3 regions of the Shewanella sp. 10B genome follow, and region 2 is predicted to be linked to each of the others. Evidence: predicted binding sites of a transcription regulator. Region 2 holds the regulator's gene; each other region holds the start of a gene.
The links. Region 2 encodes FliA, which starts transcription of late flagellar genes. Its sites were predicted from a motif close to CTAAAGNTNNNNNNNNNNNNGCCGATA; they were not measured.
Positions count from the first base shown of each region.

Region 1 (7,254 bases), on a different contig from region 2:
CTTGCCTCTACATAAAGTGGTCTGTCTTATTATTTATATTTGGATCTTGCTAGTGTTTTCCTGTTTAACCCTCGGCGGATAAATCAGCAGTTTCAACTGCCAATGCCAAGAGTCACAACATTCTGTGGTGTGTACTAGACGCTATTCGGGGCTTAACTAATATGATCTAGATCATTTTGACTGCTGTATAAAATGCTAATTTACAGTGCTGCGGGAGGCTTCTCTCATAGGATTTTCCTAACTGTGATCCATGTCACTCGAAGGTGGTTTTTTATATTTCGATAATGGGATGTTTCACTGATTTCTATTCCTTAAGGTTATAAAAATCGAGATATCCGCTAAATTAGCTATCAGTATTGCAATTAACTGATCCATTTATTTCATTAATGAGTACTTAATGGATTTTTAAGACAATATTAAAATGTGACTCATGTCTCATTTTTATGTGGCGGTAAAAATCACTCCGCTAAACTGAATTGAGTAAGATAGTGAATAAATAGATTTTTATTGAGTTTTGCACCGCAGGAAATATTGAGAGCAAGATCAAATTTTAGTGATGACTAAATTTCGCGTGATGAATATCACTTAATGAATTTTGTTTTAATCTGAAATTTAATAACGGTTAATAAAGCTGTTTACAGCCACGCAGCCGCAACACACCATTCTGTTAACAACTGGTATGGGAATTAACCTGAGTGATTAATGATGGCGTGCCTTTGTGGCCATTATGCCTCGCCTAATGTGGGCTTAAAACAGCTTACTGCCCCAGCCGAGCTTACTGCGTAACACATGGAAGTAATTATGGCCTTTAGGGTGGATAAGTCTGAGCTGCTCAGAGCTGCGGCGCACTATGATTTCATCGCCGGGTAAGACGGCTAAATGCACGTGGCCATCACAACTTACTTCGAGATTTTCGCCATTTTCAGGGGAGACGACCATCTTAATGGTGCTGCAGGCATCGACCACTATGGGGCGACACGACAGTGTATGCGGAAACATAGGCACTAGTATTAATGCCTGTAAATTGGGGGTTAGAATAGCGCCTCCTGCCGACAGGGCATAGGCGGTAGATCCCGTCGGAGTTGAGACTATCATGCCGTCGGCGCGTTGGCTGTACATGAATTGATTGTCTATATAGACTTCAAATTCAATCATATGGGCAATTTTACCCGGATGGAGTACCGCTTCATTAACGGCAGTATTGCTTGCTTTTAACATGCCATGGCGATAGACCTCGGCCTCGAGTAAAAAGCGGTGCTCGGTATCAAATTCCCCATCGAGCACTTTGGCGAGGGCTTCTTCAAAGGCATCGGGCGGTAAATCCGTTAAAAAGCCGAGATTACCACGGTTTACTCCAATCACACCGACATCGAAGCGCGCCAGTACTCTGGCGGCACCGAGCATATTGCCATCACCACCCACGACTATGGCTAAATCGCAGCGTGCGCCAATCTCTAACAAATCGACCGCGACGATATTTGTCCCTAACTCGCTGGCAACGCGCTCTTCCACAAGAACTTCATACCCTTGCACCGTCAGCCAGTGGTGCAGACGTTTGAGGGTTTGATTTGTCCCTGGGTGGTGTGGCTTGCCAATCAGGCCAATGGTGTGGAACTTTGTGGTCATATTTATGCTAGATCTGGCCTTAGGCCTTGAAACGTCAAAATTGATCCCCATAATATGCCCAGAGTATTTAGAAACAAAGCATTTTTAGCTGGAGTGAAAATGAGCAACGAGTCGATTAAAGCAGAACAGGATCTGATCCAAGAGGGTGTAGAGTCTGAAGTTTCTACCGAAGAAGCGAGTCTGATTGACGAGCTTACCCAAGCCAATTTCCGTATTGAAGAGCTGGAACAGTTACTCGCTGACGCTTTGGCGAAAGTTGAAGAGCAAAAAGATTCAGTTATCCGTGCTGCTGCCGAAGTAGACAATATTCGTCGTCGTGCGGCGATGGATGTGGAAAAGGCTAACAAATTTGCATTGGAAAAATTCGCCAACGAATTACTGCCAGTGTTAGACAATATGGAACGTGCACTGCAAGGTACTAATCCACAGGATGAAACCACCAAAGCATTGTTCGAAGGTGTTGAGCTCACGCAAAAGAGCTTCTTAACCGCCGTGGCTAAGTTTGGGGTAAAACCTATCGATCCACAGGGTCAAGCCTTCAACCCAGACCAACATCAAGCCATTGGTATGCAGCCAAGTGCTGAGTATCCAGCCAATACTGTGATGTTAGTGATGCAAAAGGGTTATGAGCTAAACAGCCGTTTACTGCGTCCAGCCATGGTGATGGTGTCACAGGGCGGCCCTAGCCAAGAAATCAACATTGAAGCCTAAGCTAACGCTTAGCGCTAACTAATAAAAAGGACTGCCGATGCAGTCCTTTTTATTTGTCTGTTGTTTTTCTATTTGCCGTTAATCGTGGTTTATCACGTTTGCAGTATTGTGGGAGCTAAGCTCCCATCAACACTCAATCGGCAAGAAAAGCATTAATTTGCGCTAACATACCTTCGGCATCGAGTTGTAAATCATGGGTCACTTCTTCTGGAGAGCCATGTTTAATAAACTCATCGGGTAGGCCGATTTGCAGCACAGGTTTGGGCATTTTAAGCTTTTGCAGTAGCTCTAAAATGCCAGAGCCTGCGCCGCCCATAATGGCGTTCTCTTCCACTGTCACGAGCACATCGTGGGTTTGCGCCATCTCTTTAACCAAATCCACATCTAATGGCTTGACAAAGCGCATATCGACGACGGTGGCGTCTAAGCTTTCTGCGGCGGTTAAGGCGGCGGCTAAGGTGGTACCAAAGTTCAGCATGGCGATACGTTTGCCTAAACGCTTAATCACGCCTTTACCTATCGGCAATGCCGTCATGGCTTCTACCTGAGTCGCGCCAGTGGCGCTGCCCCTTGGATAACGCACCGCACTCGGGCCAGCATCATAGCAATAACCGGTATAGAGCATTTGGCGACATTCATTTTCATCCGATGGCGCCATGATCACCATATTCGGGATGCAGCGCATAAAGCTTAAATCGAATGCGCCTTGGTGGGTTGGGCCGTCGGCACCGACAATACCGCCACGGTCAATAGCGAACAATACTGGTAAGCGCTGTAGCGCCACATCGTGGATCAGTTGATCATAACCCCGTTGCAGGAAGGTCGAGTAAATGGCGACCACAGGCTTAAAGCCTTCACAGGCAAATCCGGCCCCTAAGGTCACCGCATGTTGCTCGGCAATGGCGGCATCGAAATATTGTTTCGGGAAGCGTTGTGAGAACTCCACCATGCCCGAACCTTCACGCATGGCAGGGGTAATGCCTAAGACTTTTTCATCCTGCTCGGCAATATCACATAACCATTTGCCAAACACTTGGGAGAAGGTCGGCAGTCCCGGCTTAGTGGCTGGCTTCTTAAATTGTGACGGGTCAAATTTAGGTACCGCGTGCCAACCGATAGGATCTTTCTCGGCGGGCTCATAACCACGACCTTTTTTGGTCATGATGTGCAGTACTTGTGGGCCCTTTAGAGAGCGCATATTGCGCAGGGTTTCCACTAGGGCATCGACATCGTGGCCATCGATGGGGCCGATATAGTTAAAGCCTAACTCTTCAAACAGGGTGCCTGGTACAACCATGCCCTTGAGGTGCTCTTCGGTGCGCTTGGCCATTTCTTTGATAACTGGCATGCCCTTGAGGACTTTCTTGCTGCTTTCACGAATCGTGGTGTAGAGGCGGCCTGACATCAACTGCGCTAAGTGATTGTTGAGCGCGCCGACGTTTTCTGAAATCGACATTTCGTTATCGTTCAGCACCATCAGCATATCGTTGTGCAAATCACCCGCGTGGTTCATGGCCTCGAACACCATACCGCCCGTCATGGCGCCATCGCCAATCACGGCAACCACTTTACGGCCTGCCTGTTCTTTTTCGGCGGCAACAGCCATGGCTAATGCGGCACTGATGGAGGTGCCGGAGTGTCCGACGCTAAAGGTGTCGTATTCACTTTCTTCCCGCCAAGGGAAAGGGTGTAAGCCGTTCTTTTGCCTAATGGTGTGCATTCTGTCGCGGCGACCGGTGAGGATTTTATGGGGATAGGCTTGGTGGCCAACATCCCAAATCAAACGATCAAACGGGGTGTTATAGACATAATGCAGGGCGACAGTCAGTTCGACCGTGCCGAGTCCAGAGGCAAAATGTCCGCTGGACATGCCAACGGACTTAAGAAGAAACTCCCGCAACTCATCGGCCAATTGAGGTAACAGGGCCTGAGGAAGCTGGCGGAGTTCATTAGGAGTGTTGGCCTGAGCCAACACGGGAAACTGTGAAATGTCCAAACTCATAGCGAGATACTTCGTCTCTTATTATATTCTTCGCTCAATGATATAGCGGGCGAAGTCTGCGATTAACTGGCTATTGTATGGCAATTTAGCCAGCGCTGATAGTGCCTCTTGGATCAGTTGCGCGGCGGTGTCTTTGGCGCCTTGCAGTCCAAGTAGTTGCGGAAAAGTACTCTTATTGGACTCGGCGTCTGAGCCTTGGGGTTTGCCGAGTTCTTCCGTGGTGGCAATGATGTCCAGAATATCGTCTTGCACTTGGAAGGCAAGTCCTACCGCATGGGCAAATTCCATCATAGTCTGATATTCATCTTTTGGCGCATTAGCGGCGATCAGGGCTAACTCAACGGCGCAGCTGATAAGGGCGCCCGTTTTCATATTATGCAGTTGAGTTAAGGCCTTAAGGTCGATGAGCTTATCGGTTGAGGCTAAGTCAATCGCTTGGCCGCCACACATACCACGGTAACCCGAGGCTTTCGCCAGCGCCCTCACCATGGCGATATGCTGCTCGCTGCTGATCCCTAGTACTGCTTCGGTAACAATTTCAAAGGCTAAGGTTTGCAGTGCATCCCCTGCAAGGATGGCGGTCGCCTCATCGAAGGCGATATGCACTGTGGGCTGACCACGACGAAGGTCGTCATCGTCCATGGCGGGTAAATCGTCATGGATTAACGAATAAGCATGAATACACTCAATGGCGGCGGCGCTGGCGTCGAGCTTTTCAAGCGGCACGCCAAACATTTGCCCCACGCTGTAAACCAAGAAGGGACGAATACGCTTACCGCCTAATAGCGCGCCGTGGGTCATGGCGGCCTTTAATTGCGGCGCTGTGTCTTCGAGTGTGCTGAAACGTTGTTTTAATTGGTCATCAACCCGTAGTTGATATTCTTTTATTGCATTGACTAACACGCTTATTCGCCCTCAACGGCATAGGGAGAGAGGGGCGCATTTTCATCCTGCTTGAGTAAAATGGCCACTTTTTGCTGAGCTTGCTCGAGTTTTGCTTGGCTGTTACGCACCAGATTGATGCCACGTTCAAATTGTTTTAACGCATCATCCAGAGAGACATCGCCCTGTTCTAATTCGGCAACGATGCGCTCGAGTTCACCAAGGGATTCTTCAAAACTGAGATTTTCGGGTTTCTTCGCCACGTTAATAATTCCTTTGAAAGAGCGGACACAAGGTATATCAGGGCGACTCAAGGGTCAAATTCAGTCGACGGATATTTGCTCAATAGCACGCTTTGTTGCTGAATTTTTTTCAGAAAATAGAAATTGTCGCTAAACTTGCTTAGTGCTTGTCCGATAAATGACAATAATAGCATTATGCTTATAATCATCCTTTGACATCATAGAGTAAGGCTCAGGTTAAAACCAAAGTGTAATCCCTATGTGGATGACATTTTGTGTTATTTTGCGAATAGAGTCAGTATTATGTCGTTTATACCGAATATTGAGGAGCCGTTGTGGATTTAGCTACAGTTATAGGACTAGTCGGGGGCTTTGGTTTTATCCTTTGGGCTATGATGACCAGCGGCGGCTTGGCAATCTTTATCGACGTCCCCTCAGTGTTTATCGTATTCGGTGGTTCATTCTTCGTAGTAATGATGAAATTCAATCTCAAACAGTTTTTGGGCGCGGTAAAAATTGCCGTCAAAGCCTTTATGTTTAAGATTGATAAGCCAGAAGATCTTATCGAACAATCCGTGACTATGGCGGACGCCGCCCGTAAAGGCGGATTCCTTGCCCTCGAAGAAGCGCAAATTTCCAACAGTTTTATGCAAAAAGCTGTCGATATGTTGGTCGATGGTCACGATGGCGAAGTTGTGCGCGCCGCGCTTGAAAAAGACATTGCCCTCACCGAAGAGCGCCATCGTAACGGCATTGCGATTTTTAGGGCCTTTGGTGACGTCGGCCCCGCGATGGGGATGATTGGTACCTTAGTGGGCTTAGTGGCCATGTTATCCAACATGTCAGATCCTAAATCGATTGGTCCTTCGATGGCGGTGGCCTTGTTAACGACACTGTACGGCGCCGTGGTCGCGAACATGGTGTGTATTCCCATTGCCGATAAACTCACCCTGCGCATGGGTGAAGAAATGCTGAACCGCAACCTGATTATGGATGCGGTATTAGCCATTCAAGATGGCCAAAACCCGCGGGTGATTGAAGGTTTCTTGAAGAATTATCTAGCTGAAAAACAGCGGAAAATCGATACAACGGACGGAGAGTAGCCCATGGCTAAGTGCAACTGTCCACCGCCCGGAGCACCGCTCTGGTTGGCAACATTTGCCGATTTGATGTCCCTCTTGATGTGTTTCTTCGTGCTGCTGCTATCATTTTCCGAAATGGACGTGATGAAGTTTAAGCAGATCGCAGGCTCGATGAAGTATGCCTTCGGGGTGCAAAATAAGGTCGAAGTCAAAGACATTCCTAAGGGGACGTCTGTGATTGCATTGGAGTTTCGTCCTGGTCGTCCCGATCCCACGCCGATTGAAATCATTAACCAACAAACCAACGAAATGACCGAACCCGTATTGGATTATCAAGCGGGCGAGGACGATAGCGCGGGTGGTGTGCAGCAGCAAAATGGTTCGCAGCGGGGCGGTGAAGCCTCGGCGACGGCCCAAGAAACGGCGGATGCGGTAAAAGCGGAAGCCGCAGCGGCGCAGGATAAAATCAATCAACAAGTGAAGAAAATGGCGCAGGAGCTCAATAACGAGATCACCGATGGGGCGATCGAAATTGAGTCACTTGGGCAGCAAATTATTATCCGTATCCGTGAGAAGGGCTCATTTGCCTCGGGTTCGGGCTTCCTGCAGCCACGATTTAAACCTGTGGTGCGCTCGGTCGGTGAATTGCTTAAAGATGTGCCGGGGATCATCACTGTATCGGGTTACACCGATGATATGCAGATAAGCG
Region 1 covers NZ_JAMDJO010000001.1:308,901-316,154, forward strand. Annotated here, with positions in the region: gene nadK (NAD(+) kinase) at 748-1,626, opposite strand; gene grpE (nucleotide exchange factor GrpE) at 1,726-2,337, shown strand; gene dxs (1-deoxy-D-xylulose-5-phosphate synthase) at 2,471-4,339, opposite strand; gene ispA ((2E,6E)-farnesyl diphosphate synthase) at 4,361-5,242, opposite strand; gene xseB (exodeoxyribonuclease VII small subunit) at 5,245-5,484, opposite strand; gene pomA (flagellar motor protein PomA) at 5,799-6,566, shown strand; gene M0415_RS01305 (flagellar motor protein MotB) at 6,570-7,254, shown strand, end outside.
Region 1: the regulator FliA is predicted to act here: its motif matches at 5,614-5,640, upstream of pomA (flagellar motor protein PomA).

Region 2 (7,254 bases):
GGCCAAGTAAAACAGTTGAAACTGAGCTCTTTCAAGGGCATAGGTACGCCAATGCTAGTGCTTGCGGCATTGGCTATGATTGTATTGCCTATCCCGCCATTTCTACTCGACGTTTTATTCTCCTTTAACATTGCCTTGGCTTTGATTGTTCTTCTTGTCGCGATTTATACCGACAGACCCTTAGACTTTGCTGCTTTTCCAACTGTTTTATTAGTCGCGACATTGCTGCGACTCGCACTTAACGTGGCATCGACCCGTGTAGTATTACTCGAAGGTCACAATGGTGGTGATGCCGCCGGTAAGGTGATTGAGGCCTTCGGCTCCGTGGTCATTGGCGGTAACTATGCAGTGGGTCTAGTTGTATTTATAATCTTGATTATTATCAACTTTGCCGTTGTGACTAAAGGTGCTGGCCGTATTGCCGAGGTGAGTGCTCGCTTTACCTTAGATGCGATGCCCGGTAAGCAAATGGCCATCGATGCCGACTTGAACGCAGGTATTATTAATCAGGATCAAGCCAGAACCAGACGCGCCGAGGTGACCCGCGAAGCCGACTTCTATGGCGCGATGGACGGTGCGTCTAAGTTTGTAAAGGGCGATGCGATTGCCGGTATCATGATCTTGGTTATCAACATTCTCGGTGGGTTTATTATCGGGATTGTGCAGCACGGTTTGACATTCTCCCAAGCCGTTGAAATTTATACCCTGTTAACCATTGGTGACGGTCTCGTCGCACAAATCCCCGGCCTGTTGTTGTCAATTGCTGCGGCGTTGATGGTGACCCGTCAAAATGAATCTGGCGATATGGGCCAGATGTTGATTAGTCAGATGTTTGACAGTCACAAGTCACTCAGTATTGCGGCTGGCGTACTCTTTGTCATGGGTATTGTGCCAGGCATGCCACACATGGCGTTTTTAAGCTTTGCCGTGATCACAGGTGGTGCCGCTTACTTTATATTTAAACGTAATGAAGCCAAACGTGCCAAAGCCCTTGAGCAAGTCAAAACGGGCCCAACTGAAAGAGCCGAAAGAGAACCTAAAGAACTTAGCTGGGACGATGTGCACCACGTTGACACTATCGGTCTGGAAGTGGGTTATCGTTTGATCCCATTGGTCGATAAGGGGCAAGGTGGTGAATTACTGAGCCGGATCAAAGGAGTACGTAAAAAACTTTCTCAAGAACTGGGCTTCTTGGTGCCTGCGGTACATATTCGTGACAACCTCGATTTATCACCCAATGCCTACCGCATCTCGTTAATGGGCGTGGTGGTTGGAGAGGCGGATATTCGCCATGACTGCGAACTCGCCATCAACCCTGGTCAAGTTTATGGCAAGCTCGATGGTATCGAAACGCGTGATCCTGCCTTTGGTCTCGAAGCGGTTTGGATTGCCCCAGAGCTGCGTGAACATGCACAAACCTTAGGTTATACCGTGGTGGATGCCGCGACAGTGGTGGCAACCCATATCAGCCAAATATTGACGAATAACGCGGCGAAACTCTTAGGCTACGAAGAAGTGCAACAACTGATGGATATGCTTGCCAAGCATTCGCCTAAGCTGGTGGATGGCTTTATTCCTGATGTGATGCCGCTCGGAAATGTCGTAAAAGTGATGCAAAACCTATTAAATGAAGGAGTTTCTGTCAGAGACTTGCGTACCATAGTGCAAACTTTGTTAGAATACGGCACTAAGAGTAACGATACTGAAGTATTAACGGCCGCGGTGCGTATCGCATTGAAGCGCATGATAGTTCAAGAGATCTCCGGTCCTGAACTCGAAATACCTGTCATAACTTTGGCGCCAGAGTTGGAACAGATGTTGCATCAGTCGATGCAGGCAACCGGTGGCGATGGTCCTAATATCGAGCCCGGTCTTGCGGAGCGTATGCAGCAATCCTTAGCGGATGCCGCTCAAAAGCAAGAAATGGTTGGTCAGCCGGCTATTTTGCTAACGTCAGGTATGTTACGTGCGACACTGTCTCGCTTTGTTAAATATACTATTCCTAATCTCAGAGTGATTTCTTACCAAGAAATCCCCGATGAAAAGCAAATACGCATAGTGTCTGCCGTCGGCCAGTAGAGGACGCATAAGTGAAGATTAAACGTTTTTTTGCCAAAGACATGCGTGCTGCACTGGCCCAAGTGAAGGACACGCTCGGCTCCGATGCCGTGATTATGTCAAATAAAAAAGTGAACGGTGGCATTGAGATTGTGGCTGCCGTTGACTATGACGAGCCCAAAGCGAAGGCGCCTGCTGCGGCTCCGACCTTTATGGATGTGAGTGATGACTTAGTTTCGCTCGGTGCTAAAGCGCCGATTCGCGCTGAAACTAAGTTAAAACCATCGGCGCCAGCGGACTCTCTCCAAGCATTGCTCGAGAAGCAACAAAGCCGTTTAAACCAACAGCTCACCCATCAACAGCAAGACGCCGAACTGCCTGCGTGGGCTAAAGGATTACAAGCACCTGTGGCACCTAAAGCTGAGCGTCGCGATATGGGCAATCCCTTCGATAAGAAACCGCAGAGCTCGCCAAAACAAAATGCGGATCTCGAAGCCATGCGCGATGAATTATCATCCTTACGTAATTTGTTGACCCATCAGGTTTCAGCATTGATGACTGAGCATAAAAAACGTATCGACCCTGTCGGTGCCATGCTGGAGTCAAAGTTGCTGGAAGCCGAGTTTTCTCCAGCTGTCGCGAACAAGTTAGCGGCGCTCAGTCAACACTATACCCCTGCAGAATTAGTTCGTGCACTGCCACAAAGTCTAGCGAATATGCTTGATAACCAAGGTGATGATATCGTTAAGCAAGGTGGTGTTGTAGCGCTGGTTGGCCCAACGGGTGTAGGCAAAACCACTTCTTTAGCGAAATTAGCGGCTCGTTTCGCCGCCCATCATGGTGCGGATCAAGTGGCTTTGATTACCACAGACCATTATCGTATTGGCGCCTATGAGCAATTGGCCACCTATGGCAAAATTATGGGTTGTCCAGTCAAACAAGCCCATGACCTTGCTGAACTGGAGCAAATTCTGTATCAGTTCAGAAATCGCAAGCTAGTATTGATAGATACCGCGGGTATGGGTCAACGAGATATGCGGCTTTACCAGCAACTTGATAATTTAACTGCAAATAGCAGAATACCTATCCGCAGTTATCTGGTACTGTCTGCCACAGGACAGCGCCGCGTGCTGCAAGATGCTGTAAATCACTTTAAACGCATTCCCTTATCTGGTGTTGTACTCACAAAACTCGATGAATCCGTGTCTTTAGCGGGCGCATTAAGTGTGTTGATCCAAAGTGGGTTGCCATTAAGTTATGTTACGGATGGGCAGCGAGTGCCCGAAGATATGAAAGTCGCCGATACCTTACTGCTCGCTGAGCAGGCATTAGCGGCCTTAGAAAACACTGAAGAACAATCGTTACCAGACACAGCGTGGTCAGATAATATGACCTGTGCATTTGAGTAGAGTTATGACCCTGGATCAAGCAAGTGGTTTACGTATGATGAATCAACCCTATAACGAAAAAGTGAAAGTAATCGCGGTTACGGGTGGTAAAGGTGGCGTGGGTAAAACCAGTGTGTCCATCAATACCGCTGTAGCATTAGCCGAAAAGGGCAAGCGTGTCTTAGTGCTTGATGCCGACTTAGGCTTGGCAAACGTCGATGTCATGTTAGGGATCCGTGCTGAACGTAACCTTTCCCATGTACTCTCAGGCGATGCTGAGCTGGATGATATTATTGTCCGTGGTCCCAAGGGCATAGGCATTGTCCCCGCGACCTCGGGTACTCAAGGCATGGTAGAATTGAGCCCCGCACAACATGCAGGTTTAATTCGTGCTTTCAGTGAGATGCGTACCCAGTTTGATATTCTCATCGTGGATACTGCCGCGGGGATTTCAGACATGGTGCTCAGTTTCTCCCGTGCGTCACAGGATGTACTAGTCGTGGTATGTGACGAGCCAACCTCCATCACTGACGCTTATGCGTTGATCAAAATTCTCAGCCGTGAACACGGTGTTTTCCGCTTTAAAATTGTTGCGAATATGGTGCGCAGTTTACGCGAAGGTATGGAATTGTTTGCTAAACTCAGTAAAGTGACCGACAGATTCTTGGACGTGGCACTTGAACTGGTTGCGACCATTCCGTTTGATGAAAACCTTCGCAAATCAGTGCGTAAACAAAAGTTAGTGGTTGAGGCTTATCCTAAGTCTCCAGCTGCGATAGCGTACCATGGCCTAGCGAATAAAATTATGAGCTGGCCAGTACCACAGCAACCTGGTGGGCATTTGGAGTTTTTCGTTGAGCGTTTAGTTCAGCGACCAGATTTTCAAGAGGAAAAAACGAGTGAATAAAGCCGCAGCGTATACTTGTTTAGACAGTAAAACGTCAATCGTTGAACAGTATGCACCGTTGGTTAAAAGAATTGCACATCACTTGCTCGCCAGATTACCTGCCTCAGTGCAGCTCGATGACTTGCTTCAAGCGGGGATGATGGGGTTGTTAGAAGCATCATCCAAGTTTGATGGTGGCAAAGGTGCAAAGTTTGAAACCTTCGCCGGCATACGGATCCGTGGCGCCATGTTGGATGAGATCCGTCGTGGCGATTGGGTTCCCCGTTCCGTTCATCGTAATAATCGTCGAGTTGCTCAAGCCATTGATGAGTTAGAGCAAGTGTTGGGTCGTGATGCACGCGACACAGAAATTGCAGAAAAACTTGATATGACGCTCGATGAGTACCATCATATTCTTAACGATGTTTCTGTTGGTAAAATCATAGGGATAGAAGACTTAGGCGTATCACAGGATATACTCACTCCGAGCGATAATGTGAGTGATGGTACATTTGAAGCACTAGCAGAGACCCAGTTTCATTCAGCACTAGTAGAGGCGATAAAATTATTGCCCGAAAGAGATGCGCTAGTGCTATCGTTATACTACGATGAAGCATTGAATTTAAAAGAAATTGGCGCCATTCTTGAGGTGAGCGAGTCGCGAGTTAGCCAGATATTAAGTCAGGCAATGTTGCGACTCAAAGGCAAACTCAAGCATTGGACATAAGTATAATTATTTATTGAGCACAGAATGTCAGCTCACCGGAGGAAACCTTGGACAAGAATATGAAGATTCTCATCGTTGATGACTTTTCGACAATGAGACGTATCATCAAGAACTTGTTGCGAGACTTGGGATTTAACAATACCCAAGAAGCAGACGACGGCTCAACCGCGTTGCCTATGCTACAGAAGGGCGACTTTGATTTTGTCGTGACAGACTGGAATATGCCAGGTATGCAGGGTATTGATTTGCTTAAGGCTATTAGAGCTGATGATTCCCTAAAACATTTGCCCGTGTTAATGGTTACCGCCGAAGCAAAACGTGAACAAATTATTGCTGCCGCACAAGCCGGTGTTAACGGCTATGTGGTTAAGCCTTTTACCGCAGCAACACTAAAAGAGAAGTTAGATAAAATATTCGAACGACTCGCTTAAGCAAGGATGAGCTATGAAGTCACAAACATCAGGGCTCATTACGCTCGAGAAGGCTCAGCGTTTAGTTGAATTATTAAGCGCGAATGAACAAGCTCAAGCAGATGATTTATTTAGGGAACTCGCGGCTCCACTCCAAAGGGAGCTCTTTGATGAAGTTGGCAAATTGACTAGACAACTTCATAGCGCATTAATGGATTTCCAAGTTGACAATCGTTTGGTTGAACTCGCGAATACCGAAATTCCCGATGCTAAGGAACGGCTAAGTTATGTCATTGACATGACAGAACAAGCCGCGAATAAAACCATGGATGCGGTAGAAGAGTGCTTGCCGCTCGCAAATGCATTAACGGCGAATATTCAGCAAGTGATGCCATCTTGGGATAAGTTGATGCGGCGTGAAATAGCCCTGAGCGATTTTAAAGCGCTTTGCCACAATGTGCAGCATTTGATGTCACGTAGCGAATTGGATTCCAACCGCTTACGCGAATTGCTCAACCAGATTTTGATGGCGCAGGATTTTCAGGACCTGACTGGACAGATGATCCGGCGGGTGATCGATCTAGTGATGGAAGTTGAAAGTAATCTGGTGTCTATGCTGACAGTATTTGGTGAGCAACCCGTGATTGAGAGTCAGATTACTCAGAAAAATAATATTGAAGCTGAAGGACCGATAATGAATGCCGAGCTTCGTCAAGACGTCGTTACCGGTCAAGATGAAGTCGATGATCTGCTATCGAGTCTGGGTTTCTAACTGGGAGTCAATTTGATGGCCTTTGATGTAGATGAAGAGATACTCCAGGACTTTTTAATTGAAGCGGGCGAAATTCTTGAGTTGCTGCAAGAGCAACTGGTCGCGCTTGAAAACAATCCTGATGATACTAACTTGCTAAATGCCATTTTCAGGGGGTTTCATACTGTAAAAGGCGGTGCGGGTTTCCTTAGTCTCACTCCCATGGTGGATGTCTGTCACGAAGCAGAAAACACCTTCGATTTATTACGCACTGGCAAGCGCAGTGTCTCCGCCGAGTTAATGGACATCATTCTTCAAGCTGTCGATGCGATTAACACTATGTTTGCTCAAACCCAACAAGGTGAGCAACAAGACCCTGCAGATCCTGCATTATTGGCTAAATTAAAAATGCTGAGCTCAGGAGAGCCGCTTCCTTCCGAATCAGGCCAAAGTCATGCCGAAGCTGAGTCACTGCCTGAACCAGAACCTGAGCCCGAACCTGTCATAGAAACTGTGGTTGAAGTCGCCGCAGTTGAAGAAATGCCGATTGAGAAGTCAGAGCTTTCAGATTCCAGTATCGATGAAATAGATGAAGCGGAGTTTGAAGCATTACTCGATGCGCTGCACGGCGCCGGAAAAGGTCCCGGAGTTTCTGCTCCACAAGCCGATGCTGCCCCTGCTGTGCAAAATAAGCCTCAAGCGACATCTGCAAGCGCAAGCGATGATATCACCGATGATGAGTTTGAAGCGCTGCTCGATGAGCTGCACGGTTCTGGTAAGTTTAAAGGTAAAGTGGAAGAGCCTGCCAAGCCAAAAGCTGAAGCAGTTGTCGCTGCACCAAAGCCTGCCGCACCTGCTGTTGATTCGGACGAAATCACTGAGGATGAGTTCGAGCGTCTCCTCGATGAATTACATGGCAAAGGCGGCGCGCCAGCAAAAACCACTGCCAAAGTCGAATCTTCGAAAGCAAGTACCAGTGCCTCTGCGCCTTCAACGCCAGCCGCTCCTAAAGCCAGTGTTGCTGCACCAGCAAC
Region 2 covers NZ_JAMDJO010000008.1:80,770-88,023, reverse strand. Annotated here, with positions in the region: gene flhA (flagellar biosynthesis protein FlhA) at 1-2,079, shown strand, start outside; gene flhF (flagellar biosynthesis GTPase FlhF) at 2,091-3,467, shown strand; gene M0415_RS18870 (MinD/ParA family protein) at 3,472-4,353, shown strand; gene M0415_RS18865 (RNA polymerase sigma factor FliA) at 4,346-5,059, shown strand; gene cheY (chemotaxis response regulator CheY) at 5,107-5,490, shown strand; gene M0415_RS18855 (protein phosphatase CheZ) at 5,504-6,241, shown strand; gene M0415_RS18850 (chemotaxis protein CheA) at 6,257-7,254, shown strand, end outside.

Region 3 (7,254 bases), on a different contig from region 2:
TTGAATGGCCGTGCCCTTTTTCTTCTTCGCGTATTGCACTGCAATATCGGCGCAGGTCAGCGGTGCGAACAGATTCGCCACCGAAGCGATATCGACAACCGCAAGTGCGGGTTTTGGTTCGATTTGCTCACGACCAATTAAAATCGGCATGGCTAAATGCTGATATAGACGGGTGCTGAAATAATCCAGATCGTAAACCGCGTTATCATCGGTGAGTAACACGGCAAATTCGTCACTACCGACACGGGCGATTTCGGTCGCCTTATTGATTTCCGAAAAATGTTTTAAGCGGCGGCCAATTTCGATCAGCAAACTGTCGCCATTTTCATGACCATAGGTATCGTTAAATCGTTTAAAGGCGACTAAATCGACTAGCAGCAATAGCCCATTGGTGGTTTTCTCTAATACCCGATTAAAGTGACTGCGATTATTCAGCCCAGTGAGACTGCAACGCCAAGCTAAACGCTCAAGCTCCGCCTTATAATTGTGTTCATCCGTGCTTTCTTCGCCCGACACTAAGGCGTAATGATTGCCGCGATCGGTGATAAATTGACTGACCACATACTTGAGCCAATATCGACTGCCATCGGCACGATTGAATTGTACCTCGCCCTTGGCTTGCTCGCCTCTGAAGATCTGCGCTAAGGTTTGCTCAGCTAATTGATTGTGCTGCTTAAAAAAACTTAACTCACGTAAATTGGCGCCAATGCTTTTTTCACGCGCTAAGCCGGTGATCTCTTCATGGGCTTGATTAACGTATTCGACTTTTTCGGTGTGCAGGTTAATTAGCATGCTCATCTGGCGTGACTGTTCGGTGGCACAGCGAAACAGGCTTAGGCGTTCTTCTTTATCATAGGTATGTTTGGTGGCCAGCGTTAAGGCCAGTTGATCGGCCATTTGGCAGGCAAGATGGATTTCGCTATCGTGCCAATGGTGAGTGACTTGCGCTCGCTCGAGGCAAAGCACCCCTTCGAGATGACCATTAATGCGAATGCCAATCTCAAGACTGGATAAAATTTGCCGAGGGATAAAATAGTTGTCGACTAACTCAGTCAAACGCGGATCGATAAGGGTATTACCCGCATCGATATGGCGATGATTTTTGAGTTCATCTAAATAGCGTGGCAGCGTCTGCAACTGCGAAGGACGATGAGTGTCTTGTAGGGGCATAGCGCCAAATTGCGCCACTAGGGATTGGCTCGATTGGTCGGCGGAAAAAATCCAAACCGACACCAGAGAAACGGCTAAATTTTGGCAAAGTAGCTCAGTGGCTAACTCTGCGGTCTTAGTAAAATCACCCTGCTGTTTAGCCGTGGAATGCACTAAAGACTCTAATAAATGCTGATGCTGACGTCGCTTCACTCTGATTCCTACAAAACTTCGTGTTGGGTAAAACGGTACTGCTGCGACTAACACACTAAAGAAGCGTGTTAATAGAGCCTATTTATCTTTATTTTTGTTGATGCAGATTACACTATCTACATTTAAAACAGCAACATCGGCCACACTTTATTACAAATTAACGCTAACGGTGCTCACAGTCGCTTGCATCATAGGCCATTCTCTAATTGGAAAATCATTTTCTCGACACTCACATCGAAGACCAGCTTGAGGGTAACACCCGCTTCATCATGCACAATATTCCCTTGGGTTTGGCTAAAACGCGCTTGAGCCCGCTCCAACATCTTAGTCGCTTCGACCTCAGCCTCTGCACCCGCGAAGGATAACTCCAGCACTGTATCCTGCTCATCAATCACAGCGCCAATATCCACAAAACTGCCGCAATCGGTGCAAGTGTCGTTCACGGTAGCCGCTTGTCCTGCAATGATACCTTTCATCTGTTTTTCCTCTCTAATCGCTGTAAGGGTGATGCATCAACTTAAACCAGCATCATTAACGCCTTATTATAGGTAACAGTGGCGGCAGAGACTCAGCTTTAGCTCACGCTTATTATTGTGCATCGACACAGTTGACGGCTATTTGGCCAACAAGTTCCTTTAATCCCTAGCATTGCTTTAAAAGACAGAATCTTGCTTAACAGCCCGATAGCGACTTGGAGGCAAGACGACTTGGAGGCAAGACGACATACAGGCTAGGCGCTGGCCAATAACGGCACTAAGTTACGTTGAATCGCCAGTTGATCGGCAAAATGCATGACGTCCATTTTCGGGGAGGGTAACTGGCCACGTTGGCGCAGACGTGTGGTGAGATCGCAATTGCTTAAGGCTTCGGCCATTGCGATAGGCTCACCACCGCGGATCACTAATGCCTCTGGGCGCAATGCCTGTTGCAGTTGAAACGCCCTCGCCCCTTGCTCAGCAAAAACAGCACTATTGTCGGTAACCTTGTTATCCGTCGATAAATCCGCCACAAGCGCTTGCTTGGGGGGTAACTCGAACTGACGTTGTAATTTTTCTGCATTATCGAGTTCTTTTTGCCATTGAAACTGCGCCATGTCTCTCGCGTCTGCAGACAATAGCGACAGCAACAGGGCGAACTCTCCTCGCCTGTTGTGTTCGATTGCCGCATTTAAGCGGGAGCCAATTTGGGCTTCGTTGATTAAAGGAACATCGATCTGCATAAAAAAACATCATTAAAACAACTCGTTGTTAGTTAATCGACCAGTTGAACCAGAACTTTAGGAAAATTTTCATATTTAGACTTTACATGCCAAACGTTTCTGACTACTATGGCGGCCGCAATTGAGGAGGGGTTCCCGAGTGGCCAAAGGGATCAGACTGTAAATCTGACGGCTCCGCCTTCGAAGGTTCGAATCCTTCTCCCTCCACCATTTGCACTAACAATTAGCGATGCTATAAAAGATACTCGTGGAGGGGTTCCCGAGTGGCCAAAGGGATCAGACTGTAAATCTGACGGCTCCGCCTTCGAAGGTTCGAATCCTTCTCCCTCCACCACTTTTATCTTATGTGGTTCGTCAATAGTTAGTCTGCTGTACACTTGCTTTACCCTTAAATCCGGCCAAGATTTAAGATAACTTTTAAATCCGTCTTAATAAGTCAGAGTTAAAAGTTGAAGAAAATATGTGGAGGGGTTCCCGAGTGGCCAAAGGGATCAGACTGTAAATCTGACGGCTCCGCCTTCGAAGGTTCGAATCCTTCTCCCTCCACCACTTCTTTCTTATCTCACACTTTTTCTCGCGTTATTCCCCAAGTTTTATCTCTAGCACTTCTGCTTATTCAAACTTATTCGATCGCTTAACCCTATCACCTTTAATCCATGGATTTTGCTGATAAAAAACGCCCCATTCGGAGCGTTAAAACTATTTCTGAGCATTAAAGACCAATGCTGCTGAGCTAAGTGGCCATTAATCGATATTCAGGTATTTGTGGGTTTGAATCGATAAACGCCAATTACGGGCAATACACACCTTCATCGCTAATTCCGTCGCCCTTGGTTTTTGGCTAATCGGTTGCAGACAGATGGTTTTAGCCGACACATCAATCCCTTTGAGTAACTCATCGAGTTCGTCGATATGATTTTCAGTCGCTATCGGGTGCTTTATCTCGTTGGCGCGGGTCAAGGCCTGCGCTAACACCTTATAACCCCCTTTCATATTGATCTTTGGCGAGACAGTCACCCAGGTTTCAGCATCGCACTTCACTTCAAAGGTGCCACTGGTCTCGATTTGAGTGGCAAAACCAGCAGCGTGGAGCGTGTGGGTTAATTCATGCAGATCGTACATGCAAGGCTCACCGCCAGTGATCACCACATGGCGCGCCGTATATCCCTTAGCGTTGAACGCCTCAATAAGACTCTGCGCCGTGTGATTAGCCCAGCGCCCCACCGAACCATCGACGGTGATCACTTGTTCGGGTGACACCTTGTTTTCCTCAAGCAGATCCCAAGTCTGTTTGGTATCACACCAAGCACACCCCACAGGGCAACCCTGTAAACGTACAAAAATGGCGGGCACTCCGGTAAAAACACCTTCACCTTGAATGGTTTCAAAGACTTCGTTGACTGGGTAATTCATGCTTGCGTTCCGTTTTTCTGGGGCGGCATTTATAGAGGATTTTAGCTGCAGCTGCAAGTTTTTACCGCCTCACGCATAGTGATGCCAAGAGCGATATGCCCGTCGCCACACGCCAGCAAAGAGTTTGCAAGCCCTAGCGCCTGAGTTACACTTACGCCCTATTTTATGCGTCAATTTAAGTGGATCCTATGTCAGCAGCGTCAGTTTCAAAGGTGGTAGTGGTTTTCAGTGGCGGACAAGACTCAACGACTTGTCTTATTCAAGCCTTAACTCAGTTTGATGAAGTCCACGGGATCACCTTCGATTATGGTCAGCGTCACCGTGAAGAAATTGAAGTTGCTAAATCCCTCGCCAAGCGCTTAAAGATCACTAGCCATAAGGTGATGGATGTGAGCTTACTCAATGAGTTAGCGATTTCTGCCCTCACCCGCGATGCCATCCCCGTATCCCACGAATTAATGGAAAATGGCTTACCCAATACCTTTGTACCAGGTCGTAATATTCTGTTTTTGACTTTGGCGGGGATCTACGCCTATCAATTAGGGGCTGAGGCGATTATTACCGGTGTCTGCGAAACTGATTTTTCGGGTTATCCCGACTGTCGCCACGACTTTGTGCGCGCGATGGAATCGGCACTGGTGCAAGGCATGGACAAAAAGCTTGAGATCATCACGCCATTAATGTGGCTCAACAAGGCCCAAACCTGGGCGCTGGCCGATAAATACCAGCAGCTCGATTTAGTTCGCCACCATACCCTGACCTGTTATAACGGCATTGTCGGCGATGGTTGCGGTGACTGTCCAGCCTGCCATCTTCGCAAACGGGGCTTAGAGGATTACCTGCAAAATAAAGCAGAGGTAATGGCCTCGCTCGACAAGGCAACTGAAACGGGTAAACCGCAGGCGTGAGACTGGTGACGTTAAAAAAACTCGGCCCCTATTGGCTGGCGCTTAGCGTCAGTCTGCTCTGCGCGCTCTTGTATGTTGGTGGGCTTTTTACCCCGAGTATAGATAACCTGCTGGCCTATCGCCGCAGCGCCATCAGTGACGGCCAGTGGTGGCGCCTGATCACAGGTAATCTGCTGCATACCAATCATTGGCACCTGCTGATGAACCTCGCGGGATTATGGGTAGTGTTGTTTTTACATCACTTTCATTATCGGCTTAGGGGCTTAACCGCGCTGTTTATTCTGCTTTGTCTGTTTGAAGGCATTGGCCTGTATCTGGGTAATCCGCAGCTATTAGGTTATGTGGGGCTGAGTGGCATGTTACACGGCCTATTCACCTTTGGTGCAGTGCAAGATATTCGCCGCAAAATGCGCTCGGGTTATTTGCTGTTGCTCGGCGTGATAGTTAAAGTCGGCCATGAACAGTTTTATGGTGCCAGTGATGATGTGACCGCCATGATTGGTGCACGCGTTGCCACCGAGGCGCATTTAGTCGGCCTGATCTGTGGCTTAGTCTGCGCACTTATGGTGTTTGTGTTCCAGCGAACGAGGGCGTGTTGACGTTTCAGGGTTATTTTTGCAGCAGTTAGGCTGGCTTTTATGCAAGGCAAAGTCCGTGCAGTGTAGTTATTCTACATAAACGGACGATAACGCAGCAGAAACGCCAGCCAAATGCTGCCCGAAGGGTTCGCCTAGCAAGCCCTTGCTCTTTGTCACTCGTCATTTGAGTAGAATAACTACACATCATTCCTCGTTTCGCGAGCATGTGCTTGCCAGAACGAACAAAATCTAATCTCGAAACGTCAACACGCCCTAGATTAGCCAAGAAAACGTCGCGCTAATACCTCCAACTTTGATTAATCCATACAATAAAATGCCGCCTCATATTGTTGTGTTGGCGGCTTTTTATTAAGTAGTGAACCTTGGTATCTGCTTGATTAACATCGCAGTCCTACGTCTAACTAGCTAAGGTATAGATTTTGTTAGGCGGTGATCAGCAACTCCCGTAAACGTTTCACTTCATCACGCAAGGCAGCTGCCTGTTCAAACTCCAAGTTACGCGCATGTTCATGCATTTGCTTCTCGAGCTTGTCGATATCATGGCTCAGCTGCGCCGCATCGGCATGATAACGTTTAGCTTTAGGTTCAGCCACTTTACCCAGTGACGCTTGGCGATAACCCTTTTCAGTGTCTCTGCCATCGTCCACATCCATCACATCGGTAATACGCTTGACCACGCCTTTTGGCACTATGCCATGCTCAAGGTTGTAGGCATGTTGTTTCTCACGGCGGCGCTCGGTTTCGCCCATCGCCTTGGCCATCGACTGGGTGATCCTATCCGCATAGAGGATAACCTTACCATTGACGTTACGCGCGGCGCGGCCAATGGTCTGAATAAGCGAGCGCTCCGAACGTAAAAAGCCTTCCTTATCCGCATCCAGAATACAGACCAAAGAAACTTCGGGCATGTCTAAGCCTTCACGCAGCAAGTTGATGCCGACCAGCACATCAAACTTACCGAGGCGCAGATCGCGGATGATCTCCACCCGCTCCACGGTATCGATGTCCGAGTGCAAATAACGCACTTTGACGCCGTGTTCATCGAGGTATTCGGTTAAATCCTCCGACATGCGTTTGGTTAAGGTGGTGACAAGCACCCGCTCATTGACGGCAACGCGCTTGGCCACCTCGGAGAGTAGATCGTCCACTTGAATGCTGACCGGGCGCACTTCCAACTCGGGATCGAGCAAACCCGTTGGCCGAACCACTTGCTCAACAATCTCGCCGCCACTCTTATCTAGTTCGTAAGGGTTTGGTGTTGCCGACACATAAATGGTCTGCGGCATCAGTTGCTCAAACTCTTCAAACTTCAGCGGCCGGTTATCAAGCGCCGAAGGTAAACGGAAGCCATACTCCACAAGCGTGGTTTTACGGGAGCGGTCCCCCTTATACATGGCACCAATTTGCGGCACAGTGACGTGGGACTCGTCGATAATCAGCAAACCATCGGCGGGTAAATAATCGAGCAAGGTCGGTGGTCCTTCACCCGGTGCACGACCCGACAAGTAGCGGGAGTAGTTTTCAATACCGGAGCAATAACCCAGCTCGACCATCATCTCGATATCGTATTGCACCCGCTCGTGGATCCGCTGCGCTTCAATCAACTTATTGTTGTCGAGCAGATACTGTTTACGCTCGCGTAGCTCTTCCTTAATTGATTCGGTCGCTTCGAGGATTTTCTCCCGCGGCGTCACATAGTGGGTTTTCGGATACACAGTGGTGCGCGCAATACGCTTCACTATCTGCCCCGTTA
Region 3 covers NZ_JAMDJO010000001.1:1,062,300-1,069,553, reverse strand. Annotated here, with positions in the region: gene M0415_RS04550 (putative bifunctional diguanylate cyclase/phosphodiesterase) at 1-1,362, opposite strand, end outside; gene M0415_RS04545 (DUF406 family protein) at 1,551-1,838, opposite strand; gene M0415_RS04540 (VC2046/SO_2500 family protein) at 2,093-2,581, opposite strand; tRNA gene M0415_RS04535 (tRNA-Tyr) at 2,707-2,791, shown strand; tRNA gene M0415_RS04530 (tRNA-Tyr) at 2,831-2,915, shown strand; tRNA gene M0415_RS04525 (tRNA-Tyr) at 3,046-3,130, shown strand; gene queE (7-carboxy-7-deazaguanine synthase QueE) at 3,326-3,994, opposite strand; gene queC (7-cyano-7-deazaguanine synthase QueC) at 4,183-4,902, shown strand; gene rrtA (rhombosortase) at 4,899-5,501, shown strand; gene uvrB (excinuclease ABC subunit UvrB) at 5,924-7,254, opposite strand, start outside.
Region 3: the regulator FliA is predicted to act here: its motif matches at 2,616-2,642, upstream of M0415_RS04540 (VC2046/SO_2500 family protein).